DNA from 4 places in the Bradyrhizobium sp. URHC0002 genome. Region 4 is predicted to be linked to each of the others. Evidence: predicted binding sites of a transcription regulator. Region 4 holds the regulator's gene; each other region holds the start of a gene.
What was found. Region 4 encodes LexA, which represses DNA repair genes until DNA is damaged. Its sites were predicted from a motif close to TGTTCNNNNTGTGTTCNG; they were not measured.
Positions count from the first base shown of each region.

Region 1: ACVWVY_RS26960 (single-stranded DNA-binding protein) is a predicted target of LexA. The motif match lies at 3,993-4,010, and genes of this name have one in related genera.
Region 2: ACVWVY_RS03330 (DNA recombination protein RmuC) is a predicted target of LexA. The motif match lies at 1,612-1,629, and genes of this name have one in related genera.
Region 3: ACVWVY_RS04160 (helicase-related protein) is a predicted target of LexA. The motif match lies at 4,411-4,428, and genes of this name have one in related genera.

Region 1 covers NZ_JBSSCF010000001.1:5,529,890-5,535,268, forward strand. The annotation lists gene uvrA (excinuclease ABC subunit UvrA) at 1-1,748, opposite strand, end outside; gene ACVWVY_RS26945 (hypothetical protein) at 1,802-1,990, opposite strand; gene ACVWVY_RS26950 (outer membrane protein) at 2,069-2,728, opposite strand; gene ACVWVY_RS26955 (outer membrane protein) at 2,960-3,703, opposite strand; gene ACVWVY_RS26960 (single-stranded DNA-binding protein) at 4,234-4,719, shown strand; gene ACVWVY_RS26965 (DUF2306 domain-containing protein) at 4,968-5,366, shown strand.
Region 2 covers NZ_JBSSCF010000001.1:676,540-681,918, reverse strand. The annotation lists partial or broken gene ACVWVY_RS03335 (GIY-YIG nuclease family protein) at 1-295, opposite strand, end outside; gene ACVWVY_RS03330 (DNA recombination protein RmuC) at 372-1,580, opposite strand; gene def (peptide deformylase) at 1,752-2,279, shown strand; gene fmt (methionyl-tRNA formyltransferase) at 2,414-3,346, shown strand; gene truA (tRNA pseudouridine(38-40) synthase TruA) at 3,346-4,083, shown strand; gene dapE (succinyl-diaminopimelate desuccinylase) at 4,144-5,298, opposite strand.
Region 3 covers NZ_JBSSCF010000001.1:851,135-856,513, forward strand. The annotation lists gene fdxA (ferredoxin FdxA) at 1-278, opposite strand, end outside; gene ACVWVY_RS04155 (RNA-binding S4 domain-containing protein) at 414-683, opposite strand; gene ACVWVY_RS04160 (helicase-related protein) at 695-4,156, opposite strand; gene ACVWVY_RS04165 (DUF3108 domain-containing protein) at 4,759-5,379, opposite strand, start outside.
Region 4 covers NZ_JBSSCF010000001.1:5,410,356-5,415,734, reverse strand. The annotation lists gene ACVWVY_RS26410 (HAD family hydrolase) at 1-531, shown strand, start outside; gene ACVWVY_RS26405 (molybdopterin molybdotransferase MoeA) at 543-1,754, shown strand; gene lexA (transcriptional repressor LexA) at 1,945-2,652, shown strand; gene ACVWVY_RS26395 (hypothetical protein) at 2,881-3,303, shown strand; gene ACVWVY_RS26390 (hypothetical protein) at 3,443-3,622, shown strand; gene ACVWVY_RS26385 (ComEC/Rec2 family competence protein) at 3,717-5,379, opposite strand, start outside.

The sequences.
Region 1 (5,379 bases), 120 kb from region 4:
TCGACCACGATCACGGTGTTGCCGAGGTCGCGCAACCGCTTCAGCGTCTCCAGTAGCCGCGCATTGTCGCGCTGGTGCAGTCCGATCGAGGGCTCGTCCAGCACGTAGAGCACGCCGGTCAGGCCCGAGCCGATCTGGGAGGCGAGGCGGATGCGCTGGCTTTCGCCGCCGCTCAATGTGCCGGAGGCGCGCGCGAGCGTGAGATAATTCAGGCCGACGTCGAGCAGGAACGACAGCCGCTCGCGGATTTCCTTCAGCACGCGCGTGGCGATCTCGTTCTGCTGCGCGTTGAGCGCCTTCGGCACGGTCTGGAACCATTCGCCGGCGCGAAGCACCGACAATTCCGAGATTTCGCCGATATGCTTGCCGCCGATCTTGACGCACAAGGCCTCGGGCTTGAGGCGATGGCCGTTGCAGCCTGCGCAGGGAATGTCGGAGAAATACTTTGCCAGCTCCTCGCGCGCCCATTCACTCTCGGTCTCGCGGAAGCGGCGCTCGAGGTTGGTGATGACGCCCTCGAACGGTTTCTTGGTGTCGTAGGAGCGCACGCCGTCTTCGTAGGAGAATTTAATCTCGTCGTCGCCGGAGCCGTGCAGCAATGCGGCCTGCGTCTTTTTCGGCAGGTCCTTCCACTTGGTGTCGAGCGTAAACTTGTAGAATTTGCCGAGCGCGGTCAGCGTCTGGATGTAATAGGGCGACGACGATTTTGCCCACGGCGCGATCGCGCCCTTACGCAAGGTCGCCTCCTTGTCGGGAATGACAAGATCCTCGTCGATATGCTGCTCGACGCCGAGGCCGCCGCAGGCAGGGCAGGCGCCATAGGGATTGTTGAACGAGAACAGCCGCGGCTCGATCTCAGGGATAGTGAAGCCGGAAACCGGGCAGGCGAACTTTTCCGAAAACAGAATCCGCTCGGGGCCGCTCTTGTCGTGGATTTTTGCGGTCTTCTTGTCGGACTTCTTCTCTTCCGCAGCACCCGCCGGCGCGTCGGCGTATTCGATCACGGCCAGGCCTTCGGCAAGCTTCAGCGCGGTCTCAAAGCTTTCGGCGAGGCGCTGGCCGATGTCGGGGCGGACCACGATGCGGTCGACCACCACGTCGATGTCGTGCGGGAATTTCTTGTCGAGGATCGGCGCTTCGGAAAGCTCATAGAACGTGCCGTCGATCTTGACGCGCTGAAAGCCCTTCTTGAGCCATTCGGCGAGCTCTTTCTTGTACTCGCCCTTGCGGCCGCGCACGACCGGCGCGAGCAGATAGAGGCGGGTGCCTTCGGGCAGCGCCAGCACGCGGTCGACCATCTGCGAGACGATCTGGCTTTCGATCGGCAGCCCCGTGGCCGGCGAATAGGGCACGCCGACGCGCGCCCACAACAGGCGCATGTAGTCGTAGATCTCGGTGACGGTCCCGACGGTGGAGCGCGGGTTTTTCGACGTCGTCTTCTGCTCGATCGAGATCGCCGGAGATAACCCGTCGATCTGGTCGACGTCGGGCTTCTGCATCATCTCCAAAAACTGGCGCGCATAGGCCGAGAGTGATTCGACATAGCGGCGCTGGCCTTCGGCATAGATGGTGTCGAAGGCGAGCGAGGATTTGCCGGAGCCGGACAGGCCGGTGAACACGGCGAGCTTGTCGCGCGGTATCTCGACATCGATGTTCTTGAGATTGTGCTCGCGTGCGCCGCGGATGGTTATCGCGCGCGATGCGGAGCCGGCGTTAGGTTGGCGCTTCGCCCTGAGCACTTCATCCATATCGGCATTTCCAGGCGTGCAGGCGCGCGCCACGTTGGGCGCGCATTGCCGGGCTAGGCCGGGATCAGGCGCCGATGATTGAAAGTCGGAACATAGGAAGAACGGTGATGGATTTCCAGTGCCGCGTGCGAATCATCAACGGATTGTTTGCGCCCTCGGGTTTCAAGCGAAGTAGGGACCGGTTCGCGTCGGGAAAACGCTTCAAGCAAACGCTTTTTGGCAGTAGCAGTCAGCAGGTCCATCGCAGGAACCGCAAAACAAAACGCCTCCGTTCCGGTTTGATCGGAACGGAGGCGAGAGGCAGTTGCAGCAGAGAAGTCTTAGAAGTGATAGTTCACGCCGAGCTGAACGCTGTTGAGATTGATCGTTCCGACGGGAAGGCCGCCCCGCACAACGTTGCCGAAGTAGGTCTGGCCTTCGAGGCTTTTATAGAGGTACTCGGCCTTGACCGACCATTTCGGTGCGAACATGACTTCGACACCGGCGCCAAGGGTCCAGCCGGAGTGGAATTTGCTGTCCGAGATGCTCACGCCGAGCGCGGTTGCGGTGAAGCGGTTGTCGGACCAGGCCCAACCGCCGGTGCCGTAGATCAGGACCGAATCGAAGGCGTAGCCGACGCGGCCGCGAACGGTGCCCATGTCGCGAATCTTGTAGCTGAGCGAGGCGAGGCCCGGGACAACAGCCACGGTCGCGCCCACGTCCGCCCAAGCGGCGTCGGCTTCGATACCGAGGACGAGGTTGCCGGTCTGCCAGTTGTAGCCAGCGGTGCCGCCGGCGAATCCGCCGCTGAGCGTACCGATGTCCGAAGAGTTTTCCTGGGCGTAGCCGCCCATCGCGCCGAGGTAGAAGCCGGTCCAGTTGTTGATCGCAATCGCTGCGGCGGGCGCCTTGGTGTAGGGCCGCGCGGCAAGGTCTGCGGCGGCCGCAGGCGCGATCCCAAATGCGATCAGGGCGGTCGTCGTCAACAGAATTTTCTTCACTTTGTTTCTTCCTTCTTCGGGATTTCCAACGCAACTACGCGAGTAGTCTATTTGAGGTTGCTTGCGCATATAGCGCGAAGTCATCGCATAATGCTGTCGCCGAAAAACCACATCCGCGGCAAATGTAGGTAAGATACAACCGTGGCGGGTGCTGACTATGTCGGGGTACAACCAAACAAAAAGGCCGGCGCGAGGCCGGCCTTTCGGTCGTCAGTTGGTTGAAGGCGAAGATCAGTACTTCGCGATGACCGGGCCGCCCCAGCGGTAGTTGACGCGAACGGTGACGAGATCGACGTCCTGTTGGATACGTTCGTTACCGAAGAATAAGCCGGCGGTGTCGACGAAGGTGTGGGTTCGGTCCTGCATGAACAGGTGGTTGTATTCGATGCCGGCCGACCAGTTGGGGGCGAAGCCGAATTCGAGGCCCGCGCCGACCACGGCGCCCCAGCGGGTGTCGTCGCCGGTGGTGGCAACCAAAACGCCGGAGGGAACAGCAAACGCGCGGAAACGATCCGCCGTAACGGCGGCGCCACCCTTGACGTAGAACAGAACGTTGTTGGCGGCCCAACCGACCTGACCGGTGAACAGGCCGAACGCATCGATGCTCGACTGATTGCGGAGCGTCGGATCGAGCACGCTCACATTGCTGCCCCTGAAGTCGGCCCAGTTGCCCTGCGCTTCGAGGCCGAACACCCAGCTGCTGGCTTGCCAGCGATAGCCGATCTGGCCACCGACGGTGCCGCCTGTTGCGTCATGGCAGCCCTCAGCCCCGCCGAACACCGGGTCCACGAAGTCCCAGCACTTTTGGCTCGAACCCCAGCCGCCGTTGATGCCGAGGTAGAAGCCGCTCCAGTCGTACATGACGGGGACCGGCACCGGCGGGGCCTTGACGTAAGGGCGCGCCGCGAGGTCGGCGGCCGCCGCAGGGGCAGCGAACGCAATGAGAGCAACCGTACTCAACAGAAGCTTCTTCATGGTCTAACTCCAGGTTTTGTCCGCTTCCCGTTGGTCCCGAAAGCGTTCTCGAAATGACGCGAGCGCCGCGCCGCTGACCAATTCTATATCGCGAGTCGCTCGGAAATTGCGTCTCTGAATTGCAACACTTGTAAGCCAAAGTATGGAGTCAAGCTCATGATATATCTATATTATTCCCGTTAACGGGCAGAACTTTCGGTTCCATTTTGTCGTTTCCGGGACCCAATTGCGGCGAACTGAAGTCGCCGTTTAGTTGAGTAGTGAATTCGCCCATGGCGACATGGATTTTCGGAACAAAGCTGGAACATGGGCCGGGGCGATGCTATATGTGGATAACCGCCGACTTGCCGAGGGATCGCTAAGTCGGCGGGGCTTGCCAGCGTATAGGGTCGCTTCAGATGTCCGGAAGCGGACGCGAACGAGCGGACAAAACACAGTCAGGAATTGGCGACAGGTCAAGAATTGGAGGCGGCCGGCACTTGGCGGGCGGTCCAGTAATTTTTGCCGGCGATATCGAGTGGAGAGCGGCGATGGCGGGAAGCGTGAACAAGGTGATTCTGGTCGGCAACCTCGGCAAGGATCCTGAAATCCGGCGGACACAGGACGGGCGGCCGATTGCCAATCTGAGCATCGCGACCTCGGAGACCTGGCGCGACAAGGGCACCGGCGAGCGCAAGGAAAAGACCGAGTGGCACCGCGTCGTGATCTTCTCCGAACCGCTTTGCAAGATTGTCGAGCAGTATCTGAAGAAGGGCGCCAAGGTTTACATCGAGGGCGCGCTGCAGACCCGCAAATGGACCGACCAGAGCGGCGTCGAGAAATACTCGACCGAAGTCGTGCTGCAGGGCTTCAACTCGACCCTGACCATGCTCGAAGGCCGCGGCGGCGGTGGCGGCAGCTTCGGCTCTGACGATGCCGGTGACTTCGGCACCAGTGGGCCCGTCAGCTCCGCGCCGCGGCGGCCGGTGGCGGCAGGCGCGCGCAACAGCGACATGGACGACGACATCCCGTTCTAGGGCAGGGCTTTTGCCGGCGCATTGGCTTGCGATAAATTCGTTCGCGAGAACGGGCGTTTGCGCCTGATTTACAACTGATGTGCCGGCTGATGTGCCGGCGCAGAACCACCCGCATTCCGCTGAAAACCGGCTCGTAGACGCGGCGATCCGAGCGCTCACGCGTGATGTTCTTTAACATTTGCATGAGCTATTGCACTTAAGCTGCTTCCAGCCTCGAACGCCCACTTAACCTGGAGGAGCGTCCACCCATGAGCCTCGCGCCGCTGCTGGAGGCCCCCGGGACGATCCCGTTGCATGCCTTCGCAGCGATGGCGGCGTTCGCCCTCGGCATCGTACAATTCGCAGCCCCAAAGGGAACGCTGCCGCACCGGACCATCGGCTGGATCTGGGTGCTGCTGATGTTTGCGGTCGCGATCAGCGCGTTCTGGATCCACGAGATCCGCATGGTCGGGCCGTTCAGCCCCATCCATCTGCTGTCGATCTTCACGCCGATCATGCTGGTGCTCGCGGTCCTGCATGCGCGCCGGCACAATGTCAGCGGTCACAAGAAGGCGATGACCACGATCTTCTTTGGCGCGCTGATCGTCGCCGGCCTGTTCACCTTCCTGCCGGGGCGGATCATGCACGCGGTGGTTTTCGGCCATTAGGTCGATGCTGGAG
Region 2 (5,379 bases), 4.7 Mb from region 4:
CCCCCGGCAATCTCAGGGTAAAGATCAATCCAGTCCGGATATTGTTTCTCGATCAGAGATATTTTCCAGGCTCGCGGCCATTTCTTGAGCCGTTTTTCGCGCTGGATCGCATGTTCAATCTGATCGAAGACTTCGAAATAGATTAGCCGAGTCACTTCGTGCTTCTTGGTGAAACTCTCGGCGACCTTCAATTTATGCTCTCCAACGCGGCGGACCAGATCGTTCGTCACGCCAATGTAGAGCGTGCCACCATGCGGCTGGCCAGAATGTAGACGTAGTAGCTGCGTGCTCCCATCTGCCGCCTCTGGGATACTGGGTCGCCCGGTCAAGCCGGGCGATGACAGCCTAATATGTGGCTGCCGCGTCGCATCCTACTCCCCTGCCTGCAGCTTGCGCGGCAGGGGGAACAGCTCGGGCGTTTCGCTCTTGACGAAGCGAGGCACTTCCACCGGCGCGTCGGTCTTGCTGAAATCGAGTTCCTCAATCCGGCCCGCCCGCTTCTCGATCTTGTCCGCAGAAATCAATATCTGCCGGACGTCCTCATTGACGTCGCCAAAGTGTTTTTGCAGCTTCAGCACGCGTTCGCGCAGGCGGCCGAGGTCGTCGCCGAGGTTGAGCACCTCGGTGCGGATCTGGTCGGCGGCATCGCGCATCCGCGCGTCTTTCAAGATCTGTTGCATCACCTGGATCGCCAGCATCAGCAACGAAGGCGACACCAGCACGACGCGGGCGCGGTAGGCCTTCTGGATCACGTCGTCGAAACCGTCGTGGATTTCGGCATAGACCGATTCCGACGGCACGAACATCAGCGCCGTATCCTGGGTCTCGCCGGTGATCAGATATTTCTCGGCGATGTCGTTGACATGCTTCATCACGTCGTTGCGCAGGCGTTGGGTAGCGAATTTGCGCTCCTCATCGCTGCGCGCATCATGCAGCGCGGTCATCGCTTCCAGCGGAAATTTTGCGTCGATGCACAGCGGCCGCTGGTCGGGCAGGAACACCACGCAATCCGGCCGCTTGCCTGATGAGAGCGTGTACTGGAATTCGTAAGCGCCCTGCGGCATGCCGTCCTGCACGATCGCTTCCATCCGCGCCTGGCCGAACGCGCCGCGCGACTGCTTGTTGGCGAGCACGTCGCGCAGCGTCGTCACCTGCGAGGTCAGGTCGGTGAGATTTTTGTGCGCGTTGTCGATGATGCCGAGCCGCTCATGCAGCACGCGCAGGCTGTCCATGGTGTGGCGCGTGGTCGCTTCCATCGATTGCCCGACGCGGTGGGTCACCGAATCCAGCCGCTCGTTGACCGCGCGCGTCATCTCGGACTGGCGACCCACCAGCGCCTGCGCCATGGCGTCGACCCGGCCGGTGGACTCGCTCTGTGCCCGCAGCATTTCGCTCAGGCGCTCCTCCAGCTCGTCGGCGCGAATAGCCTGCGCCATCGCCAGTTCCGCGCCACGGCGGCCGGAGCGGGCGATGACGATGGCGATCGCCAGCAGCAGCACCAATGCGAGCGCGCCGAATCCGATCAGCGCCTCGCCCACGTGAATCGGCAGGTCGCCGACAATCAAAAGAATTTCGTTCATGCGCGACTTGTAGCCCGATTCGGCGGCTTTCGCGAACGAAGAGGGAACATTTATGGTAAATGAAGGCTTAATATTCGTGGTTAACGCAGTCTTAAAAATCATGGTTAAGGCAGCCTTAACGGGCGCGTCGGCGGATTGACCCCGGCAAATCAGCAGCTTAAATCGCGCGCTATGGCCCTTAGAGAAATCATCATCCTGCCGGACAAGCAGCTCCGGCTGGTTTCCAAACCCGTCGAGAAGGTGACGACGGAGATCCGCAAGCTTGCCGACGACATGTTCGAGACCATGTACGACGCGCCCGGCATTGGGCTGGCGGCGATCCAGGTCGCGCAACCCGTGCGGCTGATCACCATGGACCTCGCCAAGAAGGACGAGAACGGCGAAACCAAGCCGCGCCCGCGGGTGTTCATCAATCCGGAAATCGTCTCCTCATCGGAGGAATTTTCGGTCTACGAGGAGGGCTGTCTCTCGATCCCCGAATATTACGAGGAAGTCGAGCGCCCGGCGCAGGTCCGCATCCGCTTCACCGATCTCGACGGCAAGGTGCACGAGGAGGACGCCGACGGCCTGTTCGCCACCTGCATCCAGCACGAAATCGACCACCTCAACGGCGTGCTGTTCGTGGACTATCTGTCAAAACTGAAGCGCGACCGCGTGCTGAAGAAGTTTACCAAAGCCGCCAAGCGCGCGGTGGAGTAATTCGTGATTCTCCCAGCCGTCATGGCCGGGCTTGTCCCGGCCATCCACGTCCTTTGCGCCAGGAAGAACGTGGATGCCCGGGACGAGCCCGGGCATGACGGATAGACCTAGCTCACAACGGGTTCGTCCGCCTCATGCCTCTCCGCCTGATCTTCATGGGCACGCCCGACTTCGCGGTGCCGACGCTGCTCGAACTCGTGGCCCATGGCCATGAGGTCGTGGCCGTCTACACCCGCGCCCCGAAGCCGGCCGGGCGCGGCATGAAGTTGCAGCCGACGCCAGTTGAACAGGAGGCGCGGCGGCTGGGGATTCCCGTGCTGACGCCAACGACGCTGAAGACGCCGGAAGCGCTTGAGGAATTCCGCGCGCACAATGCCGATGCGGCCGTCGTCGTCGCCTACGGCATGATCCTGCCGCAGGCCATTCTGGACGCGCCGCCGCTCGGCTGCTTCAATTTGCACGGCTCGCTGCTGCCGCGCTGGCGCGGTGCCGCCCCGATCAACCGCGCCATCATGGCCGGCGACACCGAGAGCGGCGTGATGGTGATGAAGATGGATGTCGGTCTCGACACCGGCGACGTCGCGATGGCGGAGCGGCTACAGATCACGGACACCATGACCGCCGCCGACCTGCATGACGCGCTGGCGCCGCTCGGCGCCGACCTGATGGTGCGTGCGATGGGTGCGCTGGCCCGCGGCGGATTGCAACTCACCAAGCAAAGCGAGCAAGGCGTGACCTACGCCGCCAAGATCGACAAGGCCGAGGCGCGGATCGACTGGCATCGCCCGGCGCGCGAGGTGCTGCGGCATATTCACGGGCTGTCGCCGTTCCCCGGCGCCTGGTGTGAAATCGCGAGCGATAGCGAACCGGCCCGCATCAAGATTTTGCGCGGCGAACCGGCGAAGGGTTCCGGCGCGCCGGGCGAGGTGCTCGACGATCGCCTGACGATTGCCTGCGGTGACGGCGCGATCCGCATCCTTGAACTACAGCGCGCCGGCAAGGCGCCGATGAAGTCGGCGGATTTTCTGCGCGGCACGCCGCTCAAGCCGCCGGCGCGGCTCGGCTGATGCCCCGCTACAAACTCCTCATCGAATATGACGGCACGCCGTTCTCCGGGTGGCAGATCCAGGACAACGCGCCAACCGTGCAGGGGGCGCTGGAAACCGCGGTAAAGGCGATCTGCGGCGAACAGGTTCGCGTGCATGGCTCGGGCCGCACCGATGCCGGCGTGCACGCGCTGGGGCAGGTCGCCCATTGCGATATCGAAAAACCGTTTCCGCCGGGCCGCCTGCGCGACGGGCTGAACGCGCATCTGCGCCCGCATCCGATCGGCGTACTCTCGGCGGAAATCGTCGCCGATGATTTCGAAGCGCGCTTCTCGGCGAAGAAGCGGCACTACCGCTACCGCATCACCAATTCCAGGGCCAATCTCGCGCTCGATATCAAGCGCAGCTGGCGCGTGCCACGGCATCTCGATACGGACGCGATGCACATCGCAGCCCAACGCCTGCTCGGCAAGCACGATTTCACGACCTTTCGCGACACCGAATGCCAGGCAAAATCCCCTGAGAAGACGCTCGATCAGCTCGACGTCGTCAGGGAGGGTGACGCGGTTTCGATCCTGACGTCCGCGCGCTCGTTCCTGCACAGCCAGGTGCGCTCGATGGTGGGCTCGCTGGTGTGGGTCGGCGAAGGCCGCTGGAGCGCCGGCGATCTCGCCGCCGCACTCGCCGCCCGCAACCGCGCCGCCTGCGGCCCGGTGGCACCGCCGGACGGATTGTACCTGGTGCGGGTAGAGTATTAGGGCGGGCGAACACTACGCCGTCATACCCCGCGAAGGCGGGGTATCCAGTAAGCCGGCGCGCTACGCGAAATACCTATCCAAGACCCCGCGATAAATCCGCGTCAGCTTCTCCAGATCGGACACCGGCGTGCGTTCGTCGATCTGGTGCATGGTCTGGCCGACCAGGCCGAACTCGATCACCGGGCAATAGCTCGAAATGAAGCGCGCATCCGAGGTGCCGCCGGAGGTCGAGAGCTCCGGCTTGCGGTCCGTCACCTCCTCGATCGCGCTGACGGCGAGGTCGGTGAAGGTACCAGGCTTTGTGACGAACACGTTGGAGTTGGAATATTCCCACACGATGCGCGCGCGGATGCGGTTGCCGCAGGCTTTCGTCAGCCGTTCCTCGACCAGCATGCGCAGCGTTTCCTGGGTGTGGTTGTCGTTGAAGCGGATGTTGAATTTTGCGCGCGCCTGTCCGGGGATCACATTGCCAGCGGTGTTGCCGACGTCGACGGAGGTGAATTCGAGATTGGAAGCCTGGAACTGCGCGCTGCCATGATCGAGGGGCTCGTCCGAGAGCGCCACGATCAGCCGCGAAATATCCGGTACCGGGTTGGCGGCGCGGTGCGGATAGGCGACGTGGCCCTGCACGCCGTCGACATAGAGCGTACCGGATTGCGAGCCGCGGCGGCCGATCTTGATGCAGTCGCCGAGCACCTCGACATTCGAGGGCTCGCCGAGCACGCAATGGTCGAATTTCTCGCCGCGCTCGGCGCACCACTTCAGAAGCTTGATGGTGCCGTTGACCGAAATGTCCTCTTCGTCGCCGGTGATCAGGAACGAGATCGAACCTTTTGGCTTGCCGCTGACGTCAGCGAGATATTGCAGTACCGCGGCGACGCTGCAGGCGATGCCGCCCTTCATGTCGACCGCGCCGCGGCCATAGAGAAAACCGTCCTTCACTTCGCCGGAGAACGCGCCGAGCGTCCATGCGGCTTCATCGCCGGGCGGCACCACGTCGGTATGTCCGGCAAAGGTGATGTGCGGCGCAGCGTCGCCGATACGGGCGTAGAGGTTGTCGATGTCGGCCGTGCCCGGCTCGCCAAAGGTGATGCGATGCACCTCGAAGCCGGCGTCCTTCAGGAGACGTTCGAGGACGCCGAGTGCACCGGCATCGGCGGGGGTGACAGAGGGGCAGCGGACGAGGTCGCGGGCAATGGAAACGGCATCATTCATGCCCCGGCTTAACACGCCAAACCGGCGGCGGGCTAGTGCCGCCGATTTGAAGTCCCTACAGCGCAAGCTGCGAGTTCGGTT
Region 3 (5,379 bases), 4.6 Mb from region 4:
AATTCTTTCGCGTCCGCCGGCATGTCCTTCTTCTGGGTGATGTTGGGCCAGCTCTTGGCGTACTCGGTGTTGACCTCGAGCCACTTCTCCAGGCCGGGCTCGGTATCCGGCTTGATGGCGTCGGCGGGACATTCAGGTTCGCAGACGCCGCAGTCGATGCATTCGTCGGGATGGATGACCAGCATGTTCTCGCCCTCGTAGAAGCAGTCGACGGGGCAGACCTCTACGCAGTCGGTATATTTGCATTTGATGCAGGCTTCAGTGACGACGTAAGTCATCCAGGGCTCCGAACAAGGCTCCGAAACGGATCAGTTTTCCGGGGTTTGCGTAGCGCATGCGGTGCGCTGCCGCAAGGGAAGCGGCGTGCTTCAAACCGCCGTTTTCAGGCCTCGCCGCCTGCTCTGTGCACTTAATCACTCTTTGCGATTCTGCAAATCATCGTAGAGCACGCGCGCCGCCGCAGCATCGCCGCGCCGTTCGCAAAATCCGGTCACCTTGAGAACGCGCACGGTGCGATCGAGCGCGATCGTCAGGACGTCGCCGACCTTCACCGCGTGTCCCGGCGCCTTTTCGCGCACGCCATTGATACGGACGTGGCCGGCCTCGACGAGCGCGGCAGCGGATGTGCGGGCCTTCACCACCCGCGCGTGCCACAGCCACTTGTCGAGACGCTGCCGCTCCAACGACCTGCTCGTTATTCCTTGCGATTGGCGGCGAGCTGTTCTTTCAGCGCCGCCAGTTTTGCAAATGGCGAATTGGGATCGACCGGACGGTCGCGCTCGCGCGGCGCCGCGCTGGTCGCCCACTGACGGTGCGAGGGGCCACTGTCGCGCTTGTCGCGGCCGCCCTTGTCGCGGCCGCCGAAATCGCGGCCGCCGCGCTCGCCCTTGTCGCGACCACCACCACCCTTGTTGCGGTCGCCCTTGTTGCGATCGAACTTGTCGCGGCGGTTGTCGTTATCGCGGCCCTTGCCTTCAAAACGCTCGCGGGGCGGACGGCCCTGACGCGCTTCAGCCGCCGGTGCGCCCTCAGCAGCAGCCGCCGGAGTAGCCACAGCATCCGCCGGTGCGCCCTCGCGGCCTTTGCGGAAGTCATTACGGCGGCCACGGCGATGGCGCTGCTCGCGTGGCGCGCCGTCGGCACCTTCGCCGCCAGTTGCGGCTGCCGCGCCTTCGGCCGGGCGGGCGTGATGGCGCTGGCGGTTGCGGTCGTGATGCGGACGGCGTTCTTCGGAACGACCGCCGGGCCGCCAGACCTCGACGAGTACAGGCTCGGCCGGCGTCTCGGATTTCGCTTCGGGCGCTGCTTCAGCGGATTTGGCCTCAGCGGCTTCCGCCGGCGCTTCGGATTCAACAGGCGCTGCGCTCGCAGTTGCGGGCTCAGCCGCAGCTTCCGTGGCGCTCGTCGCTTCCGACACCTGCTGTTCCGGGGGCGTGTCCAGAATCGCGGCTTCCGCCGGCATGGTCTCGACGACCGCGGCCTCGACCACAGCTGCAGGCTCTTCGCTTGCGACGGGTATCGGCGTGACGCTGGGCAGCAGCGATGCTGATGGCGCGGGATCGCCCGACATCGGCAGGTCGGTGGCGACTTCTTCCACCGGCGTCTCGGACGTTGCTTCGGCGCTGGCTTCCACCGGCGGCGTCTCAGTGGACGGCGTCTCCACAACGACCTCAGGCGCGGGCTTCGGCGGCAGCGGCGCGCGCTTGTCCATGCGGTAGCCGAGCGCGCGCAGGATCGATGCGAAGTCTTCGCCGGCGGATCCAGTGAGCGAGGTCATCGCCTGCGTCACCACAAACCCGCGGCCGTCGAATGCGCCGGTCGGCTTTTCGCCGGGCGAAGACTCGCGCCACGCCAGCGCTGGACGAATGAGATCCGCGAGCCGCTCCAGAATATCGACGCGCACCGCGCGTTCGCCGCACTGGCGGTAACCGAGCAGGCGATAGGCGTCGCGGGGCAATGCCTTGTCGACCGGAAACGATGTGCGGCCCGAGCTCGCCAGATGCTGCGCGCCCGACAGCGCGGACATGTCGACATTGTCCTGCTTCTCGGCCCACAGCAGCGAAGCCAGCGCGCGCGCGGCGGGCTTCAGCAGCCCGGGGAAATAGATGTGATAGGCGCCGAACCGCACACCGTATTTGCGCAGCGTCGCGCGCGAGGCCTGGTCGAGATCCTTCATCTCGGCGGAAATCTTTGCGCGCTCCAGCACGCCGAGCGCTTCCACCAGCTGGAACGCGATGCCGCGCCCGATGCCGGTGATGTCCTCGGCCTTGGAGAGCCCGAACAGCGGCCCCAGCAGCTTCTCGATATGCGTCTTCAGCCATAGATCGAGCCGCGCCTGCACGGCCTCGCGCGGCGCGCCGGAGAGGCGATCGTCGGCAATGATGCGCAATCGCGGATGCAGCGCATCGTCGGCCGCGACGAGCTTTGCCACGGCGTCGCCGGTCCAGCGAATGGTGCCGTCTGACGTCAGCACGAACTGGTCGTCGGGCGCTGCGGCAAGCTTGGTGGCGCGCGCGTCGATCTCGCTGGCGAGCACCTGCTGCGCTGCCGCCTGCAACGCTTTCGCATCCGAGCCGGCTTCCGCCGCATCGGGTGCAAAGGTAAACCCATCGAGCCGGCCGATCGCGTGGCCTTCCACAATCACTTCGCCGGTCTTGCCAATTTCCGTATTCAAAACTGAGTTCTCCCGCAGGCGGCGCATCAATACACTGGTCCGCCGGTCAACGAAACGCTCCGTTAGGCGTTCATGCAGCGCATCGGATAATTTATTTTCGACCTCCCGGGCGATCCCCTGCCAGTGATCGGGGTCATACAGCCAGTCCGGGCGGTTGGCGACGAAGGTCCAGGTGCGGATTTGCGCGATCCGGCCCGACAGCGTGTCGATATCGCCGGTCACGCGGTCGGCCTGGTCGACCTGGGCGGCGAACCATGCGTCCGGTATGCGGCCCTTCTTCATCAGGAATGCATAAAGCGTGGTCACGAGCTCGGCGTGGGCCGCGGGCGCGAGACGCCGGTAGTCCGGGATCTGGCAGGCGTCCCACAGCCGTTCCACCGCTGCCGCGCCGTGGGCCATGTCCCTCACCTCGCCGTCGCGGGCGGCGTGATCGAGCACGCGCTGATCCTCGGCAATCGGCGCGCGGGTCAAGGCCTCATGCCCCGGCGACAGCGCCAGCGACACCTGCAGCGCGCCGAGCGAGGAAAAATCCAGCTTCGAATTGCGCCACTGCAGCATTTTGACGCTGTCAAAGGTGTGGTTCTGCAGCGCGTTCACCAGTTCCGGCTCGAACGGCGCACAGCGCCCGGTGGTGCCGAAAGTACCGTTGCGCGTGGCGCGCCCCGCGCGGCCCGCGATCTGCGCGAACTCGGACGGATTGAGCCTGCGGAACTGATAGCCGTCGTATTTGCGATCCGATGCAAAGGCCACGTGATCGACGTCGAGGTTGAGCCCCATGCCGACGGCATCGGTGGCGACGAGATAATCGACGTCGCCGTTCTGGAACATGGCGACCTGCGCATTGCGTGTGCGCGGGCTGAGCGAGCCCAATACAACAGCAGCGCCGCCGTGCTGGCGGCGGATCAGTTCGGCGATGGCGTAGACTTCATCGGCCGAGAACGCGACGATCGCGGTGCGGCGCGGCTGGCGCGTGATCTTGCGGTCGCCGGCGAATTCGAGCTGCGACAGCCGAGGCCGTGTGATGATGGACGCGCCGGGCAAGAGCCGCTCGATGATGGGACGCATGGTCGCAGCCCCCAGCAGCAGCGTCTCGTCGCGGCCGCGGCGATGCAGGATGCGGTCGGTGAACACATGCCCGCGCTCGAGATCGGCCGCGATCTGGATTTCGTCGACGGCCAGGAAACTCACGTCGAGATCCCGCGGCATCGCCTCGACGGTCGAGACCCAGTAGCGCGGGTTCTTCGGCTTGATCTTCTCTTCACCCGTGACGAGCGCGACGCTGTCTGCGCCCGCGCGATCCGCGATCTTGTTGTAGACCTCGCGCGCGAGCAGCCGCAGCGGCAGGCCGATCACGCCCGACGAATGCCCCAGCATCCGCTCGATGGCGAGATGGGTCTTGCCGGTGTTGGTCGGCCCGAGCACGGCGGTGACGCCGGCGCCGGGCGCGCGATCGTTCGCGAACGTGGAGGGTGAGAAAGCCATGTGTTGCAGGTGTTTCTTTTTTAAATGCCGTCGCTCGAATCGCAGGTGCCAGACCTCATCCTGAGGAGCCGCGTTAGCGGCGTCTCGAAGGATGAATGGCACCAGTGGAGCTTCATGGTTCGAGACGGCGCTATCGCGCCTCCTCACCATGAGGGTACCTTCTTTGCGAGGAGCGAAGCCTTTCTGGTCGCACGGCGTCAAATCGGCCGAATCTGTTTCACTTTGCGACGGCGATGCGGTCGCGGCTTAAGGTCTGGAACGAGTCTGGAACGAAACGCGCCCGAATCGCTGACTCCTGCCAAACCCGATACGTTCACCGCAACATCTCGCGCTGAAGCGCTCCGAACAACACTAGATCAAGTTTGCGAGTGCTCCACAAGCGGCGGTCTTGGGGTGAAATCCTTAAAGGCCGGAGTCGAATCAGAAGTGGGTAAGAGTCAAGGCGGATTCCGCTATCTCGTCGTCCCTGCGAACGCAGGGACCCATAACCGCAGGCGCTCATTGGTTGGCGCATGTGGCAACTCCGAGTCCCTCAATCTGCAGGGCCGCGGCGTATGGGTCCCTGCGTTCGCAGGGACGACAGCGGAGCGCCGCCCGAAACTTCAATTCGTCTTCGCCACCCTTGGCGGCATCGCAGTCGTCACGAACGACGTCGCCTCCAGCATCGCCAGCCCGAATGGCGTCGGTATCGTCATGCGGAATGGAACCAAAACGCGGGTTCCCGCGATCGGCACGAAGGCGATCTCGATCCGGCGTTCGGTGGCGAGATATTTGATCACGGGGCGATCGGGGATGTAGCCCGCAACCGGCGTGAAGTAGACGGCGCAGACCAGCGCCGGCCCGTGATAGCCGCGCTCGGCCTTCACCGTTTCCATGCGCTTGTAATCGAGCTTGAGGTCGTAGCGCATCCGTCCGTCAAAAATCCCCGCACCGGTACGGCAGGATTCGGGCGACAGCACCTCGCCATTGCCGGCCACGCGCAGCATCGAGCCCGTCATGGGATCCAGCACGCCCTTGCGGTGCGCATCGGTTACGACGACCCGGTCCGGATCGACCGGCGGAGCCGGATCGATCGAAAACTCCTTCACATTGCCGTTGGCCAGCAGGAGCCGGATGGTTTCGGACTTCTTCTGCGTGGTTGTCGTGGCGGTATAGGCATTCGCGACCAGCGCGCCGCCCACGACGCGGCCCTGGCTGGCGCCGGAACCCGTGCCGCCGGAAAA
Region 4 (5,379 bases):
TGGGCCAACCACGCCGGCTGCGAGCCAGGCGATCTCGTCAGCAAGTTCTCGCCCGACGAGGCCTGGCATCGTCACGAGCGCGGCGAGATCAGCGACGCCATGTTTTTCGAAAGCCTGAGAGCCTCCCTCGGCATCGGCCTCACCGACGCGCAGTTCCTGGAAGGCTGGAACGCGATCTTCACCGGCGAGATGCCGGGAATTGCGCCGCTGCTGGCCGGCGCGGCACAACGCCTGCCGCTCTATGCCTTTTCCAACACCAACCCGGCTCATGTCGCGCATTTCTCGTCAGCCTATGCCGGCGTTCTCAGCCATTTCCGCGAGATATTCTTCTCCTCCAGCATCGGTTTGCGCAAACCCGACGCGGAAGCCTATGATCATGTGGTAAAAGCGATCGGGGTGCCGGCGTCGCGGATCCTGTTCTTCGACGACTTGGCCGCCAATATCGAAGGTGCGCGGGCGCGCGGCCTTTGTGCCATCCACGTGACATCGATGGATGACGTGGCAAGGGCACTGACCGCACTCGAAGTCTAGGAGGTCTGCCCGTGGCCTTGATGCCTGTCGCCGATGCGCTTGCCGCAATCCTTGCCGGCGCAGAACCGCTGCCCGAAGAAGTCGCCGCACTCGATGCCGCGCATCATCGCATCCTCGCGCGCGACGTCGCGGCACGGCGGACGCAGCCGCCGCAGGCGATGTCGGCGATGGACGGCTATGCAGTGCGCGCGGCGGATGCCGCCGATCTCTCCGCGCGGCTGAAGGTGATCGGCGAGGTCGCCGCCGGCCGCCCGTTCGAGCGCAAGGTGGGCGCCGGCGAAGCGGTGCGGATCTTCACCGGCGGCGTGATCCCTGACGGCGCCGACGCCGTCATTATCCAGGAAGATACGGCGACCGACGGCGATTGCCTCACCATCACGGAAGCTGCCGTTCCCGGGCGGCATATTCGCGCCGCCGGCGTCGATTTCCGCGCGGGCGACGTCTTGCTGACGCGCGGACGCCGCCTCACCGACCGCGATTTGTCGCTCGCCGCCGGCATGAACTATCCGGAGCTTGCGGTGCACCGCCGTCCGAAAGTCGCAGTGCTCGCGACCGGCGACGAGCTTGTGATGCCGGGATCGACCCCCGGCCCAGGCCAGATCGTCTATTCCAACGGCTATGGAATCCGAGCGCTGGCGCGCGCCGAGGGCGCCGAGGTCGTCGATCTCGGAATCGCCGCCGACACGGTTGCCGCCACCGCGCAAGGCATCCGCCGTGCGCGCGAGCTTGAAGCAGATATCCTGATCACCATGGGCGGGGCCTCGGTCGGCGACCATGACCTCGTCAAGCGGTCGCTGGAGGCCGAGGGCACGGCCATGGCGTTCTGGCGCATAGCGATGCGGCCGGGCAAGCCGATGATGCACGGCAGGCTGGGGGCGATGCGGGTGATCGGCCTGCCCGGCAATCCCGTCTCCTCCTATGTCTGCGGCTTCCTGTTTCTGGTGCCGTTGATTCGCGCGCTATCGGGCCGCGACAGCATCCATCACGTCAGAGAAAGCGCCCTGCTGGGTCGCGATCTCGCCGCCAACGACCAGCGCGAAGACTATCTTCGGGCACGCCTCGAAGCGCGCGAAGACGGCACGCTGGTCGCGGTGCCGGTGACCCACCAGGACTCGTCCCTATTGGGGAATCTCGCTGCGGCACGGGCACTTGTGATACGTCCGCCGTTCGCGCCGGCAGCGGCCAAGGGTTCGCCTTGCGAGCTGCTCCGGCTGCCGGAATGACGCCCTGAGCGGCCAAGCCGTAATGCGTTCACCTGAAATTAAGTGGTTGCGGAACACATATCGAACATATAGTGTCCGTTCATGATTTGTTTCGACTGCTAGTGTTTGTGGTTGGGGGTTTTGGGGACTCCCGCGATGGACCCTGACGATTCGAGACCGAGAGACGACGCCAACCGGGGGATTGCTCGCGATGCTTACGCGCAAACAGTATGAACTTCTGCGTTTCATCAACGAACGGCTGAAAGAAGCCGGCGTACCGCCCTCCTTCGACGAGATGAAGGACGCGCTCGATCTGCGTTCGAAATCCGGAATCCACCGCCTCATTACGGCGCTGGAGGAGCGCGGCTTCATCCGCCGCCTGCCCAACCGCGCCCGCGCCATCGAAGTCATCAAGCTGCCCGAGCTTGCCGGGGCCGGCGGCGGCAACGGCCGCCGCGGCTTCACGCCGAGCGTCATCGAAGGCACGCTCGGCAAGCGCTCGGTGAGCGTGCCGACTGCCGAGGACGACGGCAATCGCCCGGTCGCCGTCCCCGTGATGGGCCGGATCGCCGCCGGTACGCCGATCGAGGCGCTACAGACCCGCAGCCACACGATCAGCGTGCCGCCTGACATGCTCGGCTCCGGCGAACATTACGCGCTCGAAGTGCGCGGCGATTCCATGGTCGACGCCGGCATTCTCGACGGCGACATGGCGCTGATCCAGCGCAACGAAACCGCCGACACCGGCGACATCGTGGTGGCGCTGATCGACGAGGAGGAAGCCACGCTGAAACGCTTCCGCCGCCGCGGCGCCTCGATTGCGCTTGAACCGGCCAATGCCTCCTACGAAGTCCGCATCCTGCCGCCGAACCGGGTCCGGATTCAGGGCAAGCTGATCGGGCTGTACCGGAAATATTGACCGTCCGGTTCGCGGACATGCCTGCGACGGCAGCCCCGGCCCTGGGCCGGGGTTTTTTGTGCGCGATTGGAACCCCAAATTGAGTTAGCGCGTTTGTGATTTAGACGCAGTGCGCCAGTCGCAGAAATGCCCAGAAACAAGAAAACGCTCTGCGCCAAGTCCACTCTGATAGAGGCCTGTGCCTCCTGCCAGACACGGGTCAGCTATCTCAAACGAGGGAGCCATCCGATGTGTGACTATAGCCTGCATGCTGTGAAGACGCGGCCTGCCCAGGTCGGCGAGACGCTGATCTCCACGACATTCCGCGGGACATCGACCCGCGGCTTTGCGTCGGAACGCGAACCAGCCGTGGCGGTCTGCATGCTTCCCGGCACCGAACTCGCGTTCGCCGAGGACGTCAGATACGACAACCGCTGGATCTGGACGCGAACCACCGACTGGCGCGTCGGCAAGTTCAACCAGATCGAACCCGAAGTGGCCGATCGCCACCATGACGCGATCGAATTTCCGGACGGAAGCCATGTGCTGGTGACGCAGCTTTGCGAAGGCCAGCGCGCGACCGTGCTGCAATTGCCGGTCGTTCAGACCGATGGCGAACGTACACCGAAGGTGACGGAAGCGCCGCCGGCCGAATTCATCGTGACCGGATAAGCGACGCACATGCGATCCGCCGGTTCAAGCCGGCGGATCATGGTGGTATAGTTTTCGAGAACTCGGCGCCGAGGGGCAGTCGGTGGTCAATAAGGTTACATGGCAGAGAGCCGGACGCGTCACGGAGCCCGGACGGTACATGTTCCGGTACGGCTGGCTCACTATCACGGCCGAAGATCTCGCGATCTGGCAGCAATTCCCCGAGGCGTCGTTCACACTGGTCAATTTGCCGGCGTCCCCCGACGCGCCGGAGGAATTCCACCTCGGCGCCTTCGAAATACCGGCCAGTCCCTCAAGTCCTCCGCTCGACGAGCACTAGTTTTCTGCTTTGGCGCGTTTTCTCCACGCGAACCGGCTTCCAGCCCACGGATCAAGTCCGAGGGCATGCTTCGCTCGAAAACGCTATGTTTCGTCTATTCCTCCGCCTGAAGATCGGCCTCGGCCGGCGTGGCGTCGACGGCGCGCGGCGGCACGACGCGCGGCGCCAGCATGGTGGCGTCGGCCTCGCTCTCGTAGGCTGCGGCCGGCGACCACGGGCGGTCGATCCCCTTGGGTTTGGCCGCCTCGACGACAAATCCGTCACGGCCTCGCCGCAGCGCCATCGCGCCCTGCCGCCGCAGCCGGTCGGCGTCGATGACGGAAGCCGCGCATGAAGCCGGCGCCTGCCGCAGTGTCACGATGAGCGCCGCGCGCTCGCAATCGTCCGAAAGCGCCTCGGGCTTGAACGCCTGCGCGACGAAGCCGCCGCCGGCGGATTGCATCACGCAGCCAATATCGTCGCATGAAACGCCCGAAATGAGCGACGCGTCAGCCGCGGTTCGTGCGTCGGCATCCGCCGCCAGCCACTCCTTCAGCAGGAAGACATCCCGGGAGCCCTTCGCGGCATGCATCAGATGCAGTCGGCCATCCCCACCGCGGACGCCGACATGGCGGCCATCGGCAGAAATCAGAATATCCGGCTGCGGTACCTTCGCCGCCCACAGCGCCGCTGATAGCACCAGCACGGCGCCCGACCAGCGCAGCGGCGTACGCAACAGGCCGAGCAGAATGATGCCAAGGCTGGCCGCAATCAGCGGGCCGATGCCAAACGCCGGCACCCGTCCGACCGCGCCGGGCAGCGCCGCGACCCATTGCGTCACCGCGATCATCCAGTCGATGCCAACGCCCATGATCGCCCAGAACACACCATCGAACCCGAACGGCATCGCGACGAGGCCGAGCAGGCCCGCCGGCATCACGACCGCGGAGACGACCCGCATCGCCGCCAGATTGGCCAGCACGCCAAAGGGCGTGACCCGGTGAAAATGAAAGGCCGCGTAAGGCGTGGTGGCGAGCCCCGCCACCAATGAGGCCAGCAGCAGCATCGCGATCTCGCGGCCGCCCCACAGCGCCACGCGGGCGGTCGCGCTATGGTCCGGCGTCGCGAACATGCGCGGCAAGCCGATCTGCACCAGGGCAACGAGGCCCAGCGTCGCCGCAAACGACATCTGAAAACTCGGATGCACCAGCGCTTCCGGCGCCACCGCCAGCACGATCAGGGCCGCAACCGCGAGCGTGCGAAACGTGATCGCCCGGCGATCGACCATGACCGCGATCAGCACCACGGCTGTCATGAAGAACGAGCGCTGCGTCGCCACTTCCGCCCCCGACAGCAGCAGATAGAACGCGGCGGCGACCAGGGCTGCCGCCGCCGACCATTTCTTGATGGCGTAGCCGACGGTGAGCGCGGGAAACAGTGCCAGCAGCGCCCGCACCGCAAAGAACACGACGCCGGCGACGACGGCCATGTGGTACCCCGAGATCGACAGCACATGGCCGAGACCCGAGATGAACATCGCATCATTCACCGGCTGTGAGATCGCATCGCGCCGCCCGGTCAACAGCGCGGTGGCAATCGCGCGCTTGTCGCCCTCCAGCGTGGTCCTGATCCGCGCGTCGATCGTATCGCGCAAGCCCTGCATGAGCGCGGAATAGCGCAGGCGAAGCCCGCCACCGGTGGCCGGCGGCTCCACGGCCTTGATCGCACCCATCACGAAGCCGGAGGCGCCGATGCCGGCAAAAAACATGTCGCGGCTG